DNA from 2 places in the Ottowia beijingensis genome. Region 2 is predicted to be linked to the other one. Evidence: predicted binding sites of a transcription regulator. Region 2 holds the regulator's gene; the other holds the start of a gene.
What was found. Region 2 encodes FNR, which switches genes on or off when oxygen is low (the NO sensors DNR and NnrR bind a similar motif). Its sites were predicted from a motif close to TTGATNNNNATCAA; they were not measured.
Positions count from the first base shown of each region.

Region 1 (9,000 bases), on a different contig from region 2:
AGGGCGCCGGCCCCACGCTGCCGGGCGGCCTGCCGATGGGGTTCGAGGGCAAGCTGAAGGGCGAAGGCGCCCCAAAGTGACCAACACCGTGGAGATGAGGTTCGCCAACGCCCAGGATGCGGCGCGCGGTGCCGAAATCAACGAGCGCGTGCAGGCGGCCGACATGACCGACGACGCCGTGCGCGCCGGGGCAGTGGCCCCGGGCATGGGTTCGGTCGCGGCGCTGCCGCTGGCGGCCCACAATGCCCAGCTCATCGACAGCAGCCCCAACAACCTGGTGAACGGCCTGAGCGAGCATGGCCGCGTCAACCCCGGCCTGCTGCGCGCCGCCGGGGTGAGCGATGCCGACATGAAGTTCCTGCAGGACCACATGACGGCACAGGAGTTCTCGGTCGCGCAGACGCAGCGCATGGCGCTGGAGGGCAAGGCGGACGCCGAGCTGTCGAAGCTGACGCAGAAAATCCCGCTGGCGTCCAAGCTGCAGACCAAGGGCGCCGAAGGCGCTGAATTGCGCGGTGACCGCGAATCGACGTTCACCCGTCGGGTCGACTACCCGAGCACCACCGCGCCGGGTTCGATCACCGACCGCATCGACGTCACCGACCGCGCCACGCTGAAGGTGCGCGATGGTGGCGAGAAGGCGCAGGCCGACAAGGGCAAGTGGGGCGGCCTGCCCATCAAGCCCTACGGCCAGTCGGTGTCGGACGGCATCTACGACCTCGGCAGCATCACCACGTCGATGTCGCGCAGCACGGCGGTGGCGCCGGGCACCGTGGTGGACGCCGGCACGCTGGCCACGGCCAACACCGGCAGCCAGCAGCCCATCACCGTCAAGCAGACCATGCTGACCGCCGACGTGAGCGAACTGGCCCAGTTGAGCGGCGACGAACGGCGCGACATGCACAAGACGTCGACCGAGTACGAGGTGGCGGCCGACAAGGCGCCGCACCTGCTCGCCGGCACGGTGGCGGGCTTCAGCCATGGCACCGTGCACCTGCTCGACCCCAAGCTCACCGCGGTGCAGACGGGCGAACTGGTGATGCGCGACGGCCAGCACACGCAGACCGGCTTCAAGGGCGGCCTGGACGGCGTGGCGGGCGTGGAGGGCACGATCATCCGCAGCTCGGGCATCGACGACTACGCCAAGGCACCCGAGGCCAGTCAACCGCCCGAGCAGCCGCAGCCGCAGCCGGAACAAGCGCCGTCACCGGAGCCGTTCCGCATCCAGGTGCAGCCGTACCGCGGCGCCAACATCCGCAGCGAGCCGTCCATCGACGCCGGCAAGGTGGGCATCGTGCAGATGGGCTCCTTCCTCGACGCCACCGGTCAGAAGCAGGTGGACGCCGAAGGTCAGGAGTGGCTCAAGGTCAAGGGCCGCAACCAGACCGACCAGGTGAAGGAGGGCTGGGTGCGCGGCGACATGGTCAAGACCTACGAGGCCGAGCGCGGCAACAACGACAACACCGGCCGCATGAACCCCTCGCGCGACGGCCAGCGCACCGTGACGGTGAAGGAGGGCGACAACCTGTGGACCATCGCCCGGCGCGAGAAGGTCGGCTACCCGCGGTTGCTGGAAGCCAACCCCCACCTGCTGGACCGCGCGGTGATCTTCGCCGGAGATTCGGCGTACCTGCCCGCGGGCCGTTGATCCACAAATGCTATCAAAATAGGAGCTTCCAGCGCAGGCCAGTACTGCGCTGGAGGCTCTTTTTTTCTATAGATCGGTGCGCAGCCGCCACAGCTCGGGAAACAGCACCACGTCCAGCATCTTGCGCAGATAGCTCACGCCGCCCGTGCCGCCGGTGCCGCGCTTGAAGCCGATGATGCGCTCGACCGTGGTGACGTGGCGGAAGCGCCAGAGGCGGAAGGCGTCTTCCAGGTCGGTGAGTTTTTCGGCCAGCTGGTACAGGTCCCAGTGCTGCTCGGGCGCGCGGTACACCTGCAGCCACGCGGCCTCGACGGCGTCGCTGGCTTCGTAGGGCTGGGTCCAGTCGCGCTGCAGGTGGCCGGCGGGCACGGCGAAGCCCGCGCGGGCCAGCAGGCGCAGCGCCTCGTCGTACAGCGAGGGCGCCTCGTGGAACGAGCGCACCAGCGCCAACCGCTCTGGGTGGTGCGCGTGCGGCTGCAGCATGGCGGCGTTCTTGTTGCCCAGCGCGAATTCGATGCAGCGGTACTGAAAGCTCTGGAAGCCGCTGGACGGGCCCAGATAGGGCCGGATGGCGCTGTATTCGGGCGGGGTCATGGTGGCAAGCACATCCCAGGCGTGCACCAGCTGCTCCATGATGCGGCTGGCGCGCGCCAGCTTCTTGAAGGCGGGCGGCAGGCGGCTTTCGCGCACGTCGGCGATGGCGCTGCCGAGTTCGGTCAGCAGCAGCTTCATCCACAGCTCGCTGGTCTGGTGCTGGATGATGAACAGCATCTCGTCGTGCGCGGGCGACAGCGGGTGCTGCGCGCTCAGGATCTGGTCGATGTGCAGGTAGTCGCCGTAGCTCATGCTGCCCGAGAAGTCGAGCTGTGCCTTTTCCTGGTGGACGATGGATTCGGGGGTGGTCATGGGGGCTCCTTGGGGCGTCGAGGTTCAACAGTCGGACGCAGAGGACGCAGAGATGACGCAGAGGGCGCAGAAGAAGAACCAAACTTTTTTTTGAATTTTTTTGCGCCCTCTGCGAATCCTCTGCGTCCGGTATCGGCTGTTCAAGTCACTGCCTGCTTGTGGTGGAAGCGCGCCTGTGCGTACTCGCGCGTGCGAACCACTTCGGCCAGGGCCTGGGCGGCGCCCAACACGTTGTCGAACGACAGGTACAGGGGCGTGAAGCCGAAGCGCAGGATGTCGGGCTGCTGCGCATCGCCGGCGCGGAAGTCGCCGATGACGCCGCGCGCGATCAGCGCCTGCACGATGGCGTAGGCGCTGCCGGCGGGCAGTTGCGCCGTCGGCGTCAGGCACACCTGCGAGCCGCGCCGCGCGTGCTCGCGCGGCGTGACCAGGGTGAAAGCGCCGGGGCACAGCGCCTCGACGGCGTCGATGAACAGGTCGGTGAGCGCCAGCGACTTGGCACGCAGCGCGGCCATGCCGCCGAGCTGGTCGGCGGCCGTGAACACGTCCAGCGCGCAGTCGAGCGCCGACAGGCTGACGATGGGCTGCGTGCCGCACTGGTAGCGCGTGATGTCCATGGCGGGCTGGTAGTCGGGCGTGAAGGCGAACGGCTGCGCATGACCCCACCAGCCGGCCAGCGGCTGCCAGCAGCGCGCCACGTGGCGCGGGTGCACCCACACGAAGGCGGGCGCGCCGGGGCCGCCGTTCAGGTACTTGTAGCCGCAGCCGACGGCGAAGTCGGCTTGCGCGCCGCTCAGGTCGACCGGCACCGCGCCCGCGCTGTGGCACAGGTCCCAGACCACCAGCGCGCCGGCGGCGTGCGCGGCGGCGGTGACGGCGGCCATGTCGTGCATGGCGCCGGTGCGGTAGTTGACGTGGGTGAGCATCAGCACGGCCACGTCGGGCGTCAGGCTGGCGGCCACCTCGTGCGGTTCGATCAGCTTCAGCGTGCAGCCGCGCTCGCGGCACAGGGCCTCGGCGATGTACAGGTCGGTGGGGAAGTTGCTGCGCTCGCTGACGATGGTGCGGCGGCCGGGTGCGTCCTGCGCGGCAATGTTCAGCGCCGCCGACAGCACCTTGTAGAGATTGATCGAGGTGGTGTCGGTGGCCACCACCTCACCCCCGCCGGCGCCGATGAGCGGGGCGATGCGGTCGCCCACGCGGCGCGGCAGCGCGAACCAGCCGGCGCTGTTCCAGCTCTTGATCAGGTCCTGCCCCCATTGCTGCGCCACCACGTGCGCCACGCGCGCGGGCACGGCGCGGGGCAGGGCGCCGAGCGAGTTGCCGTCGAGGTAGATCACGCCCGGCGGCAGATCGAACAGGTCGCGCAGCGTGCGCAGGGGGTCATCGGCATCGCGCTGGCGGCAGTCTTGCTGAGAGATCATGGTGTCGGATTCTTCAAAAAAGATAGCTGCCAGCGCTTGATGGATGGGCGCTGGAGGCCGATTTTGTTCACAAAGACCGCAGCACCGCGCGCACCGGCGAGGCGTCGGCGCTCATCAGTTTCAGGGGCAGGGCGATGAGTTCGTAGTCGCCCTCGGGCACGTCGTCGAGCACCAGGTTCTCCAGCACGCGCAGATCGCGCCGGCGGATGACCTGGTGGCTGTCCAAGGTTTTGCTGTCGGCCGGGTCGATGCTGGCGGTGTCGATGCCGATGAGTTGCACGCCGGCATCGGCCAGGCGCTCGACGGTGTCGGGGGCGAAGGCGGCGAGCTGAGAATCCCACGCCTCGACGGGCATGCGCGCGTAGGTGCGCACCAGCACACGCGGCGGCAGGCCTTGCACAGCGTGCGCAAGATGCTCCCAAAGCAGGAGCGGCCGCACGCCAATGGCGTGGATGACGCGGCACGGGCCGAGGTAGGGCGACAGGTCGAGCGCGCCGATGGCGGCGCCCGCCGGGTCGTAGTGCAGCGGCGCGTCGGCGTGCGCGCCGACGTGGGGCGACAGCGTGAGGGCGCTGACGTTGACCGGGCAGCCAGGGCCGATCTCGGCGCTCCAGTGCTGCGCGTACGGCGTGTCGCCCGGAAACACGGGCGCGCCCGCGTGTACAGGCGGCGAGATGTCCCAGATTCGTGGCGTGGCCATGGCCTGCGACGTTAACCGCCTGCGCGCGGCGTGGTGTCGGTTTTTTCCAACTCGCGGCGCCGTCGCCGCAGACGAAAAACGGCTGATCTGCGTCAAGGCGGCGCGTCATCGGCGCACTAAAATGAGAATCATTGTCATTTGAATGGAAGCCAGATGGACGCCGGTTATTCCGCCGCCGACGCTGCGGCGATGCTGCCGCTGCACGCCTTGCCCGTGGGCGCGCGCAGCGTCATCGCGCAGTTGCACCAGCCCGCCAGCGCCGACGACCAGGAGGTGCTGCTGCGACTGATCGAGCTCGGCTTTCTGCCGGGCGAGAGCGTGCGCATCGTGGCCAAGGCGCGCGCCGGGTGCGAGCCGATCGCGGTGCGCGTGGGCGACCAGGCCACGTTCGCGCTGCGCGCGCGCGAGGCGGCGCTGATCGGCGTGCGCCCGGCCGCCGCCACCGGCCTCGAGGCCAGCACGTGAACCGGCCGCAGGACGCCGCCGTCGACCCGGCGGCCAGCGTCGGCAACGCCACCGGCAGCGCGCCGCGCGTCGTCACCAGCAGCACGCGCCCGCTGCGCGTGGCCTTGCTGGGCAACCCCAACTGCGGCAAGACGGCGCTGTTCAACCTGCTCACCGGCAGCCGCCAGAAGGTGGCCAACTACGCCGGCGTGACGGTGGAGCGCAAGGAAGGCCGGCTGCAGTCGCCCAGCGGGCGGGAGGTGGTGGTGCTGGACCTGCCGGGCGCCTACAGCCTCAACGCGCTGAGCCTGGACGAGGAGATCACGCGCGACATCGTCACCGGCCGCCGCGCCGGCGAGCCGGTGCCCGACCTGCTGGTGTGCGTGGTCGACGCCACCAAGCTGCGGCTGAACCTGCGCCTGGTGCTGGAGGCCAGGCGCCTGGGCCTGCCGATGCTGCTGGCGCTGAACATGACCGACATGGCCAGGCGCCTGGGCATCCGCGTCGACGCCGACCGGCTGGCGGCCGAACTGGGCGTGCCGGTGCTGCCCACGGTAGGCGTGCGCGGCGATGGCGCGGGCGCGCTGGTGGCGGCGCTGGAGCGCTTTCGGCGCCCACTGATCGGCCGCACGCCGCGCGCGGCCGGCGCGCCGCCGGGCATCGAGGACGTGATGCTGACGCAGCGCGAGGTGCAGCGCCTGGTGGCGGCCTGCGTGCAGGCGCCGCCGCAGCCGCTGGCGCGCGACGACGCCATCGACCGCGTGCTGCTGCACCCGCTGTGGGGCATGCTGCTGCTGGCGGCGCTGCTGCTGCTGATGTTCCAGGCCGTGTTCAGCTGGGCGCAGTGGCCGATGGAGGCGATCAAGTCGGTCGTTGACGGCGCTGCCACGCTGGTGCGCACGCACATGGCCGAGGGACCATTGCGCAGCCTGCTGGTCGACGGCGTGATCGCCGGCGTCGGCAGCGTGCTGGTGTTCCTGCCGCAGATCCTGATCCTGTTCGCCTTCATCCTGGCGCTGGAGGACTCGGGCTACCTGCCGCGCGCGGCCTTCCTGCTCGACCGCGTGATGGGCCGGGTGGGGCTATCGGGGCGCTCCTTCATTCCGCTGCTGTCGAGCTTTGCCTGCGCCGTGCCGGGCATCATGGCCACGCGCACCATCACGCACTGGCGCGACCGGCTGGTCACCATCCTGATCGCGCCGCTGATGACCTGCTCGGCCCGGCTGCCGGTGTATGCGCTGCTGATCGCCGCGTTCATCCCGCAGCGGCGCGTGGCGGGCCTGTTCAACCTGCAGGGGCTGGTGCTGTTCGCGCTGTACGTGGCGGGCATCGTGAGCGCGCTGGCCATCGCCTGGGTGTACCGCCTGGCGGCGCATGGTGCCCAGGCGCGGCCGACGCCGCTGATCATGGAGCTGCCCGCCTACCGCTGGCCCAGCCTGCGCCAGCTGGCGTTCGGCGTGTGGGAGCGAGCACGCATCTTCCTGCAGCGCGTGGGCGGCATCATCCTGGCGGTGATGGTGCTGCTGTGGTTCCTGTCCAGCTACCCGGCGCCGCCGCCGGGCGCCGAGGGGCCGGCCATCCTGCACAGCTGGGCCGGGCAGATCGGGCTGGCGCTGCAGAAGCTGCTGGCACCGGTCGGCTTCAACTGGCAGATGGCCATCGCGCTGGTGCCCGGCATGGCGGCGCGCGAGGTGGCGGTGGGCGCGCTGGGCACGGTGTATGCGCTGTCGGCCAGCGGCGACGACGTGGCGGCGCAGTTGCAGCCGCTGATCGCCCATGGCTGGAGCCTGGCGACGGCGCTGGCGCTGCTGGCCTGGTACGTGTATGCGCCGCAGTGCGTGTCGACGCTGGTGGCCGTCAAGCGCGAGACTAACGGCTGGCGCTGGCCGCTGGTCATGCTGGTGCAGCTGTTCGGGCTGGCGTGGCTGGCGGCGTTCATCACCTACCGCACGGCGCTGGCGATGGGGGCAGGGTGATGCAGGCGCTGGTCGTTGCACTGATCGTCACGCTGGCGGCGCTGTACGTGCTGTGGCGTTTCCTGCCGGCACGCTGGCGCAACCTGGCCGCGAAACGCCTGGGCCTGGGTGCGGGCGCCGGCCAGGCGGGCCACTGTCATGCCTGCAGCGACTGCGGCGCGTGCGCGACGCCAGCCGCAGATTCAGATAAATAATGCCTGTATCCCTTGCTGGATAAGCGCCAGAAGCTATTTTTTGAATAGCAAATTGGCCGGGCGATCAGACCATCAGCGGCTCCAGCCGATGCCGCCGCCGGGCCTGTGCACAGGCGTCGCTGCCCTCGCTGAACTCGCGGCAGGGCGAGGGCCGCCATTCATAGATGCTGCAGGCCACGCGCTCGCCCACGCGGCCCGACAGCGCCGCGCAGCGCGGTGGCAGATGGTCGGTGCCGCGCAGGCGGCAGGTGCGGGCGGTGACGGGCAGCGCCAGGCCATTGGGCACCGCGCCGCCTCCCGCCTGTGTTTCCATGATCGAGAAATCCACCCGGAACGTGGCGCAGCAGGCGCCGCAGCGCTCGCAGGGGCTGAGATTCGCTGCCATGTTTTTCATAGCAAAGTTCTTGAATGAATACTTAGGTTCTTAGTCCCCGGGGGTATGCACACCGGTGTGACATTCGACCGCGAAATAAGTGGCGCCTGCACGGCTCTGTGTTCCAGAAACTATGGTCATCGGTGTGGTTTTGCATTCCAATCAATTGCATGCCGCGGCCACTTGGCGAAGCGGGCTACCACCGACAAAGGAAGAAATTATGCGTACTGACATGTTCCAGCAGGTGCTGGAAGAGCTCAAAGGTTCGTCTGCCGACGTTGAGGCATCGGCCCTGATTTCCACCGACGGTCTGATGATCGCTTCGGCCCTGCCGGCCGGCATGGACGAAGACCGCGTGGGCGCCATGTCCGCCGCGCTGCTGTCGCTGGGCGACCGCGCAGTGCGCGAACTGGCCCGCGGCACGCTGGAGCGCGTGCTGCTGCAGGGCGAGCGCGGCTACGTGATCATGAGTTCGTCGGGCACCGAAGCCGTGCTGACGGTGCTGGCCAAGCAGAACGCCAAGCTGGGCCTGCTGTTCCTGGACATCAAGCGCGCCGCCGAGGCGCTGTCCAAGCTGATCTGAGGAGGGTTTCGCCATGGCTTTCCCCCCGATGCAGCCCGCCGCTGATGCGGACCAGGCGCGCCAGCACACCTACCACGACGGCACCAGCCGCACGGTGCAGGTGAGCGAGCGCGAGATTCCCTACCCCGAAGGTCGCCTGATCATCTCGCGCACCGACCTCAACGGCGTCATCACGCACGCCAACGACGCCTTCATCGAACTCTCGGGCTACACCCGTGAGGAACTGATCGGCCAGCCGCACGCCATCCTGCGCCACCCCGACATGCCGCGCGCCGCCTTCAAGGACCTGTGGGACACCATGAAGGCCGGCAAGAAGTGGCACGGCTACGTGAAGAACCTGCGCAAGGACGGCTCGCACTACTGGGTGTACGCCACCGCCGTGCCCAACATCCGCAACGGCCAGACCGTGGGCTACACCTCGGTGCGCCGCAAGCCGTCACGCAAGAAGATCGAAGAACTGTCGGCCGTCTACAAAGAGTGGAAAGCTGCCGAAGGGAGCACCTGATGACCTTGAATTTGCTGATTGCCCCCGACTTCGCGCCCGAGCGCTTTGCCGGCTGGCACATGCTGAACACGCTGCTGCAGAAGCGCTCCGGCCTGCAACTGCACCTGCTGACGCCCGCATCGGCCGCCGAACAGGCGCAGCTGATCGCCGAGGGCAAGGTGGATGCGGTGTATGCCAACCCGTTCGACGCGGCGTCGATGATCCGCGACGCCGGCTACCAGGCCATCGCACGGCCGGTGGGCAAGTC
Region 1 is NZ_JBHUEP010000007.1:492,923-501,922, forward strand. Features, by position in the region: gene ACFSCU_RS11685 (hypothetical protein) at 1-80, shown strand, start outside; gene ACFSCU_RS11690 (SH3 domain-containing protein) at 77-1,648, shown strand; gene kynA (tryptophan 2,3-dioxygenase) at 1,715-2,554, opposite strand; gene kynU (kynureninase) at 2,695-3,978, opposite strand; gene kynB (arylformamidase) at 4,046-4,678, opposite strand; gene ACFSCU_RS11710 (FeoA family protein) at 4,832-5,143, shown strand; gene feoB (ferrous iron transporter B) at 5,242-7,098, shown strand; gene ACFSCU_RS11720 (hypothetical protein) at 7,098-7,292, shown strand; gene ACFSCU_RS11725 (YkgJ family cysteine cluster protein) at 7,357-7,677, opposite strand; gene ACFSCU_RS11730 (roadblock/LC7 domain-containing protein) at 7,886-8,248, shown strand; gene ACFSCU_RS11735 (PAS domain-containing protein) at 8,262-8,753, shown strand; gene ACFSCU_RS11740 (phosphate/phosphite/phosphonate ABC transporter substrate-binding protein) at 8,753-9,000, shown strand, end outside.
Region 1: the regulator FNR is predicted to act here: its motif matches at 4,761-4,774, upstream of ACFSCU_RS11710 (FeoA family protein).

Region 2 (9,000 bases):
ATCATCGTGCTGCTGATGGCGATCGAGTTGATGCTGCTGGCCATCAACATGAACTTCGTCGCCTTCTCGCATTACCTGGGCGACATGCACGGGCAGGTGTTCGTGTTTTTCATCCTCACGGTGGCCGCTGCCGAGTCGGCCATCGGTCTTGCCATCCTGATGCTGCTGTTCCGCACCAAGTCCAGCATCAATGTGGATGAGCTCAATTCGCTGAAGGGCTAAAAGAACAATGAGTCAGACCCTTTCTGCCGCAACCCTGCTGACCGTGCCGCTGGCACCGCTGGCAGGATCGTTGCTGGCCGGTATCCTGGGCACTGCATTTGGTGGCAACCGCATTGGCCGCGCGGCTTCGCACGGGGCGACCATCCTGGGCGTGCTGGTGGCCTTCATCCTGTCGGCCCTGACCCTCCAGAGCGTGCTGGGCGGCGCCCATTTCAACCAGACCATCTACGAATGGATGACGGTGGGCAACCTGAAGATGGAGGTCGGCTTTCTGATCGACAGCCTGACCGCCACGATGATGTGCGTGGTGACCTTCGTGTCACTGATGGTGCACATCTACACCATCGGCTACATGGCCGAGGACGACGGCTACAACCGTTTCTTCTCCTACATCTCGCTGTTCACGTTCTCGATGCTCATGCTCGTCATGAGCAACAACTTCCTGCAGCTGTTCTTCGGCTGGGAGGCCGTGGGCCTGGTGTCCTATCTGCTGATCGGCTTCTGGTACAAGCGCGAGACGGCCGTCTTCGCCAACATGAAGGCCTTTCTGGTCAACCGCGTCGGCGACTTCGGTTTCATCCTCGGCATCGGGCTGATCGCGGCATTCGCCGGCACGCTCAACTACAGCGAGGTGTTCGCCAAGTCCGGCGAACTGGCGGCCATGGGCTTCCCGGGCACCGACTGGATGCTGATCACTGTCATCTGCATCGGCTTGTTCGTCGGTGCCATGGGCAAGTCCGCGCAGTTCCCGCTGCACGTGTGGCTGCCCGACTCGATGGAAGGCCCGACGCCGATCTCGGCACTGATTCACGCGGCGACCATGGTGACAGCCGGCATCTTCATGGTGGCGCGCATGTCGCCGCTGTTCGAGCTGTCCGACACTGCGCTCAACTTCATCCTGATCATCGGGGCGATCACTGCGCTGTTCATGGGCTTTCTGGGGATCATCCAGAACGACATCAAGCGCGTGGTGGCCTATTCCACGCTGTCGCAGCTGGGCTACATGACGGTGGCGCTGGGCGCTTCCGCCTATTCGGTGGCCGTGTTCCACCTGATGACGCACGCCTTCTTCAAGGCGCTGCTGTTCCTGGCGGCCGGCTCCGTGATCATCGGCATGCACCACAATCAGGACATCCGGTGGATGGGTGGCGTGCGCAAGTACATGCCCATCACCTGGATCACCTTCCTGCTCGGCTCGCTGGCGCTGATCGGCACACCGTTCTTCTCCGGCTTCTACTCCAAGGACGCCATCATCGAAGCGGTGCATGCGAGCACTCTTCCCGCTGCGGGCTTCGCCCACTTTGCCGTGCTGGCCGGCGTGTTCGTGACGGCCTTCTATTCGTTCCGCCTGTATTTCCTGGTGTTCCACGGGAAGGAGCGCTTTGACCAGAACCCGGACGCGCATCATGACGATCACGGCCACGGGCATGGCCACGACGAGAAGCCGCACGAATCTCCCTGGGTGGTCTGGCTGCCGCTGGTGCTGCTGGCGATTCCGTCCGTGGTCATCGGCGCCATGACCCTGATGCCGATGCTGTTCGGCGACTTCTTCAAGGGCGTGATCCATGTCGATGCGGCCCGCCATCCGGCGATGGCGGAACTGGCCGAGAAGATTCACGGCTGGGCGGCGATGGGCGTGCACGGCTTTGTCACGGCGCCGTTCTGGTTGGCGCTGGCGGGCGTGGTGGCGGCGTTCTACATGTACATGATCAATCCGGCGCTGCCGGCCGCCATCAAGCACATGTTCCAGCCGGTCTACACCGTGCTCGACAACAAGTACTACATGGACTGGTTCAACGAGAACGTCATTGCGCGCGGTGCACGCCTGCTGGGCACCGGTCTCTGGCAGGGCGGTGATCGTGCCCTGATCGATGGCGCCCTGGTCAATGGTTCCTGGAAGCTGGTGGGCTGGGTGTCGGGCATCGTGCGCCGGTTGCAGTCTGGCTACCTGTACCACTATGCGCTGGTGATGATTCTGGGCATCTTCGTGCTGATGACGTACTTCGTCTGGCTCAACAAGTAAGGAAGAGCGAGAACAAAATGGGTTGGTTGAGCCTTGCCATCTGGACGCCGATTGTTTTCGGCGCCGTGTTGCTGGCACTGGGCCGGGAGAGTCAGGCGCAGCTCGTGCGCTGGATCGCTCTCATCGGGTCGGTGATCAGCTTTCTGGTCACGATTCCGCTGTACACCGGTTTCAGACTCGGCACCGCCGAGATGCAGTTCGTCGAGAAGACGTCCTGGATCGAGCGTTTCAACGTGAACTACCACCTGGGTGTCGACGGCATTTCGGTCTGGTTCGTGCTGCTGACGGCCTTCATCACGATCATCGTCGTCATTGCCGGCTGGGAAGTGATCCAGCGCAAGGTCAACCAGTACATGGCGGCCTTCCTGATCCTGTCGGGCCTCATGGTCGGCGTGTTCGCGGCGCTCGACGGCGTGCTGTTCTACGTGTTCTTCGAGGCCACGCTGATCCCGATGTACCTGATCATCGGCATCTGGGGCGGCCCCAACAAGATCTACGCCGCGTTCAAGTTCTTCCTGTACACGCTGCTGGGTTCGCTGCTCACCCTGGTGGCCTTCATCTACCTGTACACGAGTTCGGGCGGCAGCTTCGATATCCTGACCTGGCACAAGCTGCCGCTGTCGGGCACGGCGCAGTCGCTGCTGTTCTTTGCGCTGTTCGCGGCCTTCGCGGTCAAGGTGCCGATGTGGCCGGTGCACACCTGGTTGCCGGACGTGCACGTCGAGGCACCGACGGGCGGCTCCGCCGTGTTGGCGGCCATCATGCTGAAGCTGGGTGCCTACGGTTTCCTGCGCTTCTCGCTGCCGATCCTGCCCGATGCCTCGCGTGAATGGGCCTGGCTGATGATCGCGCTGTCGCTCATCGCCGTGATCTACGTCGGCCTGGTGGCCCTGGTGCAGCAGGACATGAAGAAGCTGGTGGCCTATTCGTCGGTGGCGCACATGGGTTTCGTCACGCTGGGCTTCTTCGTCTTCAACGACCTGGGCATCACCGGTGGCCTGGTCCAGATGATCGCGCACGGCTTCGTCTCGGGTGCCATGTTCCTGTGCATCGGCGTGCTGTACGACCGCGTGCATTCGCGCGAGATCGCCAGCTACGGCGGCGTGATCAACACCATGCCGCGTTTCACCACGTTCGCGCTGCTGTTCGCCTTTGCCAACTGCGGCATGCCGGGCACGGCCGGCTTCGTGGGCGAATGGATGGTGATCCTGGCGTCGGTGAAGGCCAATTTCTGGCTCGGCCTGCTGGCAGCCACGGCGTTGATCACCGGCGCCGCCTACACGCTGTGGATGTTCAAGCGCGTCTATCTGGGTCCGGTCGCCAACGACGACGTGCGCCAGCTCAAGGACATCAATGGCCGTGAATTCCTGATGCTGGCGGTGCTGGCCGTCGCCGTGCTGTGGATGGGCCTGTATCCCAAACCGATGACCGACGTGATGGATGCGTCGGTGGCCAACCTGCTCAAGCAAGTGGCGGTATCCAAGCTGAATTGAGGACGTGCAGATGATTGACAGATTCAGTTGGATCGCCATTTATCCGGAGATCGTGCTCCTGGTGATGGCGTGCGTGATCGCGCTGACCGACCTGCTCGACAAGAGCCAGCGCCGCATGGGCGCCTACATCCTGTCGGTGCTCACCTTGCTGGCCGTGGCTGGCCTGACCGCCACGTATGCCATCGGCGGGCAGACCATCTACGGCTTCGAGGGCATGGTGGTCAGCGACCCCATGGCCAATTGGCTGAAGTGCTTTGCCGCCTTGGCGGTGCTGGTGACCTTTGTCTACGGCCGCACCTACGTGGTCGAGCGCGGCATGCTGCGCGGTGGCGAATGGTATGTGCTCAGCCTGCTGTCGTTGCTGGGCGGCTTCGTGCTGATCTCGGCCAACAACTTCATCCTGATCTACCTCGGGCTCGAGTGCCTGACGCTGTCCGGCTATGCCCTGGTGGCGCTGCGCCGCGACCACGGCACCGCGGTCGAGGCGGCGATGAAATACTTCGTGCTGGGCGCCATGGCGTCGGGTTTCCTGCTCTACGGCCTGTCGATGCTGTACGGCGCCACCGGCACGCTCGACATCGCCGGCGTCTTCAAGGCCGTGGCGTCGGGCCAGATCAAGCAGCAGGTGCTGGTGTTCGGGCTGGTGTTCATCGTCGCAGGCCTGGCGTTCAAGTTCGGTGCCGTGCCGTTCCACATGTGGATCCCGGACGTCTACCAGGGCGCGCCCACGGCCTCCACGCTGATGATCGGGGCCGCGCCCAAGCTGGCGGCCTTCGCCATGGCCATCCGCCTGCTGGTCGAGGGGTTGCTGCCGCTGGCGTTCGACTGGCAGCAGATGCTGGGCCTGCTGGCGATCGCCTCGCTGTTGATCGGCAACCTGGCCGCCATCGCGCAGACCAACCTCAAGCGCATGCTGGCCTATTCCACCATCTCGCAGATGGGCTTCGTGCTGCTGGGCCTGATGGCGGGCGTGGTCAACGGCAATGCGCTGGCGGCGGCCAACGCCTACAGCTCGGCCATGTTCTACATCGTCACCTACGTGTTGACCACGCTGGTGAGCTTCGGCGTCATCCTGCTGCTGTCGCGCGAAGGCTTCGAGAGCGAGGAGATCGCCGACTTTGCCGGCCTGAACCAGCGCAGCCCGCTGTATGCCGGCATCATGGCCATCTGCCTGTTCTCGCTGGCGGGCCTGCCGCCGCTGGTGGGCTTCCAGGCCAAGCTGTCGGTGCTGCAGGCGCTGGTCAGCACCGGGCTGGCAGCGTACATCGCGCTGGCGGTGTTCGCGGTGATCATGTCGCTGATCGGTGCCTTCTATTACCTGCGCGTCATCAAGGTCATGTACTTCGACGACGCAGCCATCGACGCACCGATCCAGGCGCCGCTCGACATGCGGGCCGTGCTGTCGCTCAACGGCGCGCTGCTGCTGGTGTTGGGCATTCTGCCGGGTGCGCTGATGGCGCTGTGCGCCAAGGCCATCGTGCAGATGCTGGCGACCTGACGGCATGTCGCAGAACCTGTCCATCTGGCTGCTGATCGGGCTGGCTGCCATTGCCGCCAACCTGCCGTTCATCAACCAGCGCCTGATGACCGTGGTGCCGCTGCGCACGCCGGTCAAGTCGCTGGCGTGGCGGCTGGCCGAGCTGGTGGTGTGGTACTTCATCGTCGGCGGCGTCGGCATGGCGCTCGAAAAGTCGATGGGGCAGAACTACCCGCAGGGTTGGGAGTTCTATGCCGTCACGGCCTCGCTGTTCCTGACCCTGGCGTTCCCCGGATTCGTTTACCGCTATCTGGCGCGGCGCCGCGCCTGACATGAGCAAGCTGGCGGAACAGCGGGTGGACAGCCAGGAGCTGTTCAAGGGCGGCTTCCTGCACGCCTTCCGCGACCAGGTGCGCCTGCCCAATGGCCAGCTCACGCAGCGCGAATACGTGGTGCACCCCGGCGCGGTGATGATCGTGCCCTTGCTGGAAGCGGCCGATGGCGCCATGCAGCTGGTGCTGGAGCGCCAGTACCGCTACCCGGTGCAGCAGGAGATCATCGAGTTCCCGGCCGGCAAGCTCGACCCTGGCGAAGACACCTTGGCCTGTGCCCAGCGCGAGCTGCGCGAGGAAACCGGCTACACCGCCCGCGAATGGGCGCGTGCCGGCGTGCTGCACCCGGTGGTGTCGTATTCCACCGAGTTCATCGAGATCTGGTTCGCCCGCGGGCTGCAGCCGGGCGAACGGCGCCTGGACGAGGGCGAGTTCCTGGACGTGTTCACCGCCTCGGCCACGCAGTTGTACGACTGGTGCCGCGCCGGGCAGATCACCGACGCCAAGACGCTGATCGGCGCGCTGTGGCTGCAGAATGTGCAGAGCGGGGCCTGGCCGTTGGATTGGCAGGCCGCGGGCGCCGTGTGAGGGTGGACCGATGAAGGTGCTCGATCTGCAATGCACCCAGGGCCATGCGTTCGAGGGTTGGTTCTCGTCCGAGGACGATTTTCAGAGCCAGCTGGCGCGCCAGTTGGTCGAATGCCCGCTGTGTGGCGACCGGGCGGTGGCCAAGCTGCCCAGCGCGCCGCGCCTGAACCTGAGCGGCGCCGGCAGCGCGCCCGCTGCAGCCGAGGCGCACGCCGGAGCAGGGCGCAGCGCCAGCGATGCCGCCCCCGTGGCCGCCATGCCGCCGGCCGCACTGCAGGCCGCCTGGATGCACATGGTGCGGCGCGTGATGGCCAGCACCGAGGACGTGGGCGAGCGCTTTGCCGAAGAGGCGCGCAAGATGCACTACGGCGAATCGAAAGAGCGCGGCATCCGCGGCCAGGCCACGCCGGCGCAGACCGAGGAACTCCTGGACGAAGGCATCGCCGTCATGCCGCTGCCGATTCCGGCCGGCTTCAAGAACACCTTGCAATAGTTTTGATAGCTGCTTGCTCTTGATATACAAAGATTTCAGTATGAAATCATTCTGAAATCAAGGTATAGCAGGCGCAAGCAGCTATCAATATGAAAGCGACCGGGCGCTGCCAGCTTCAGGGCAACAACCCCTCAGGCGCAGGCCGGCGCGTTGACGATGGCGCGCAGTGCCTCGGTGTCCAGGATGCGCACGTGGCGCTGCTTGACCTCGACGATGCCTTCCTCGGCGAACTTCGAGAAGGTGCGGCTCACCGTCTCCAGCTTCAGGCCCAGGTAGCTGCCGATTTCCTCGCGCGTCATGCGCAGCACCAGCTCGCTCTGCGAGAAGCCGCGCGCATGCAGCCGCTGCACCAGGTTCAGCAGAAAGGCGGCCAGGCGCTCCTCGGCGCGCATGCTGCCCAGCAGCAGCATCACGCCGTGCTCGCGCACGATCTCGCGGCTCATGATCTTGTGCACGTGGCTTTGCAGCGCCGGCACTTCGCGCGACAGCTCCTCGATGCGGTCGTAGGGCATCACGCACACCTCGGCGTCTTCCAGCGCCACGGCGTCGCAGCTGTGGCGGTCGGCCACGATGCCGTCCAGGCCGATGATCTCGCCCGCCATCTGAAAGCCCGTCACCTGGTCGCGCCCGTCGGCCGTGGCCACACAGGTCTTGAAGAAGCCGGTGCGGATGGCGTACAGCGCGTTGAAGCGGTCGCCGTTGGAGAACAGCGCCGCGCCGCGCTTGATCTTGCGGCGCGTGGCCACCAGGTCGTCCAGACGCCCGATGTCCGACTCCGACAGGCCCATCGGCATGCACAGCTCGCGCAGATTGCAGTTGGAACAGGCTACGCGGATGGTCTGGGGTGTCATGTAAGGCGAAGGAATCGGGGGTGACGGATGGCAACGGCACAGGCATTTTAGGCGAGGGTGGCGCCAGGCGGCCGCGGCCTTGATCCAGCACAAATCCCGACGATTCAGCTCGGTTAAATTGATCGTCGTCAAGGAAACGGGTCGCGCTCCCGGCGACAGTTGGCTTTGCTAGTCAAAGGAAGTCCGATGCAAGCCATCACCACCGAACTGCTCACCAAATTCGACGTGCCCGGGCCGCGCTACACCTCGTACCCGACGGCGGACCGCTTCGTCGAGGCGTTCGGCGAGGCCGATTACATCCAGGCGCTGGAGCAGCGCCGCGCCGGCCCGGCCGCCATGGCGCTGCCGCTGTCGCTGTACGTGCACATTCCGTTCTGCGAATCGCTGTGCTACTACTGCGCCTGCAACAAGATCATCACCAAGCACCACGACCGCAGCGCGCCCTACCTGCGCTACCTGAGCCGCGAGGTGGACCTGCACGTGGCGCGCATCGGCGCCGGCCAGGCCGTCAGCCAGCTGCACCTGGGCGGCGGCACGCCCACCTTCTTCAGCGACGACGAACTCAGCGAGCTGATGGCCATGCTGCGCCGCAACTTCAGCCTGGTGCCGGGCGGCGAGTATTCGATCGAGGTCGACCCGCGCACCGTCACGCCCGAGCGGCTGCGCCACCTGGCACAGCTCGGCTTCAACCGCCTGTCGTTCGGCGTGCAGGATTTCGACCCCATCGTGCAGAAGGCGGTGCACCGCATCCAGCCGGCCGAGCAGGTGTTTGCCCTGGTCGCCGCGGCGCGCGAGATCGGCTTCGAGTCGATCAACGTCGACCTGATCTACGGCCTGCCCAAGCAGACGCCCGAATCCTTCGACCGCACGCTGGCCCAGGTGGCCGAGCTGCGGCCCGACCGCATCGCGCTGTACGCCTACGCGCACCTGCCCGAGCGCTTCAAGCCGCAGCGGCGCATCATCGCCATCGACCTGCCGGGTGCACCCAACAAGGTGGCGATGCTGGCGCGCTCGCTGGCGGCGTTCGAGGCCGCGGGCTACGACTACATCGGCATGGACCACTTCGCGCTGCCCAACGACGCCCTGGCCGTGGCCAAGCGCCAGGGCCGGCTGCACCGCAACTTCCAGGGCTACAGCACGCAGCCCGATTGCGACCTGATCGGCCTGGGCGTGTCGGCCATTGGCAAGGTGGGCGCCACCTACAGCCAGAACGCCAAGTCGCTGGAGGAATACCAGGACCTGCTGGACCACGGCCATCTGCCCGTGGCGCGCGGGCTGGCCGTGTCGCGCGACGATTTGCTGCGGCGCTGCGTGATCATGGCGCTGATGTGCCAGGGCGAGGTGATGTTCGAATCGGCCGAGCTGGCGCACCTGATCGACTTCAGGAGCTACTTCGCCAGCGAGCTGGAAACCCTGCGCGGCATGCAGGACCAGGGCCTGGTGGAGTTGAGCGACACCGGCATCAAGGTCACGCCCATGGGCTGGTTCTTCGTGCGCGGCGTGGCCATGGTGTTCGACAAG
Region 2 is NZ_JBHUEP010000012.1:137,765-146,764, reverse strand. Features, by position in the region: gene nuoK (NADH-quinone oxidoreductase subunit NuoK) at 1-222, shown strand, start outside; gene nuoL (NADH-quinone oxidoreductase subunit L) at 230-2,245, shown strand; gene ACFSCU_RS16205 (NADH-quinone oxidoreductase subunit M) at 2,263-3,738, shown strand; gene nuoN (NADH-quinone oxidoreductase subunit NuoN) at 3,749-5,236, shown strand; gene ACFSCU_RS16195 (DUF2818 family protein) at 5,241-5,546, shown strand; gene ACFSCU_RS16190 (NUDIX domain-containing protein) at 5,548-6,135, shown strand; gene ACFSCU_RS16185 (DUF1178 family protein) at 6,146-6,628, shown strand; gene fnr (fumarate/nitrate reduction transcriptional regulator Fnr) at 6,760-7,479, opposite strand; gene hemN (oxygen-independent coproporphyrinogen III oxidase) at 7,666-9,000, shown strand, end outside.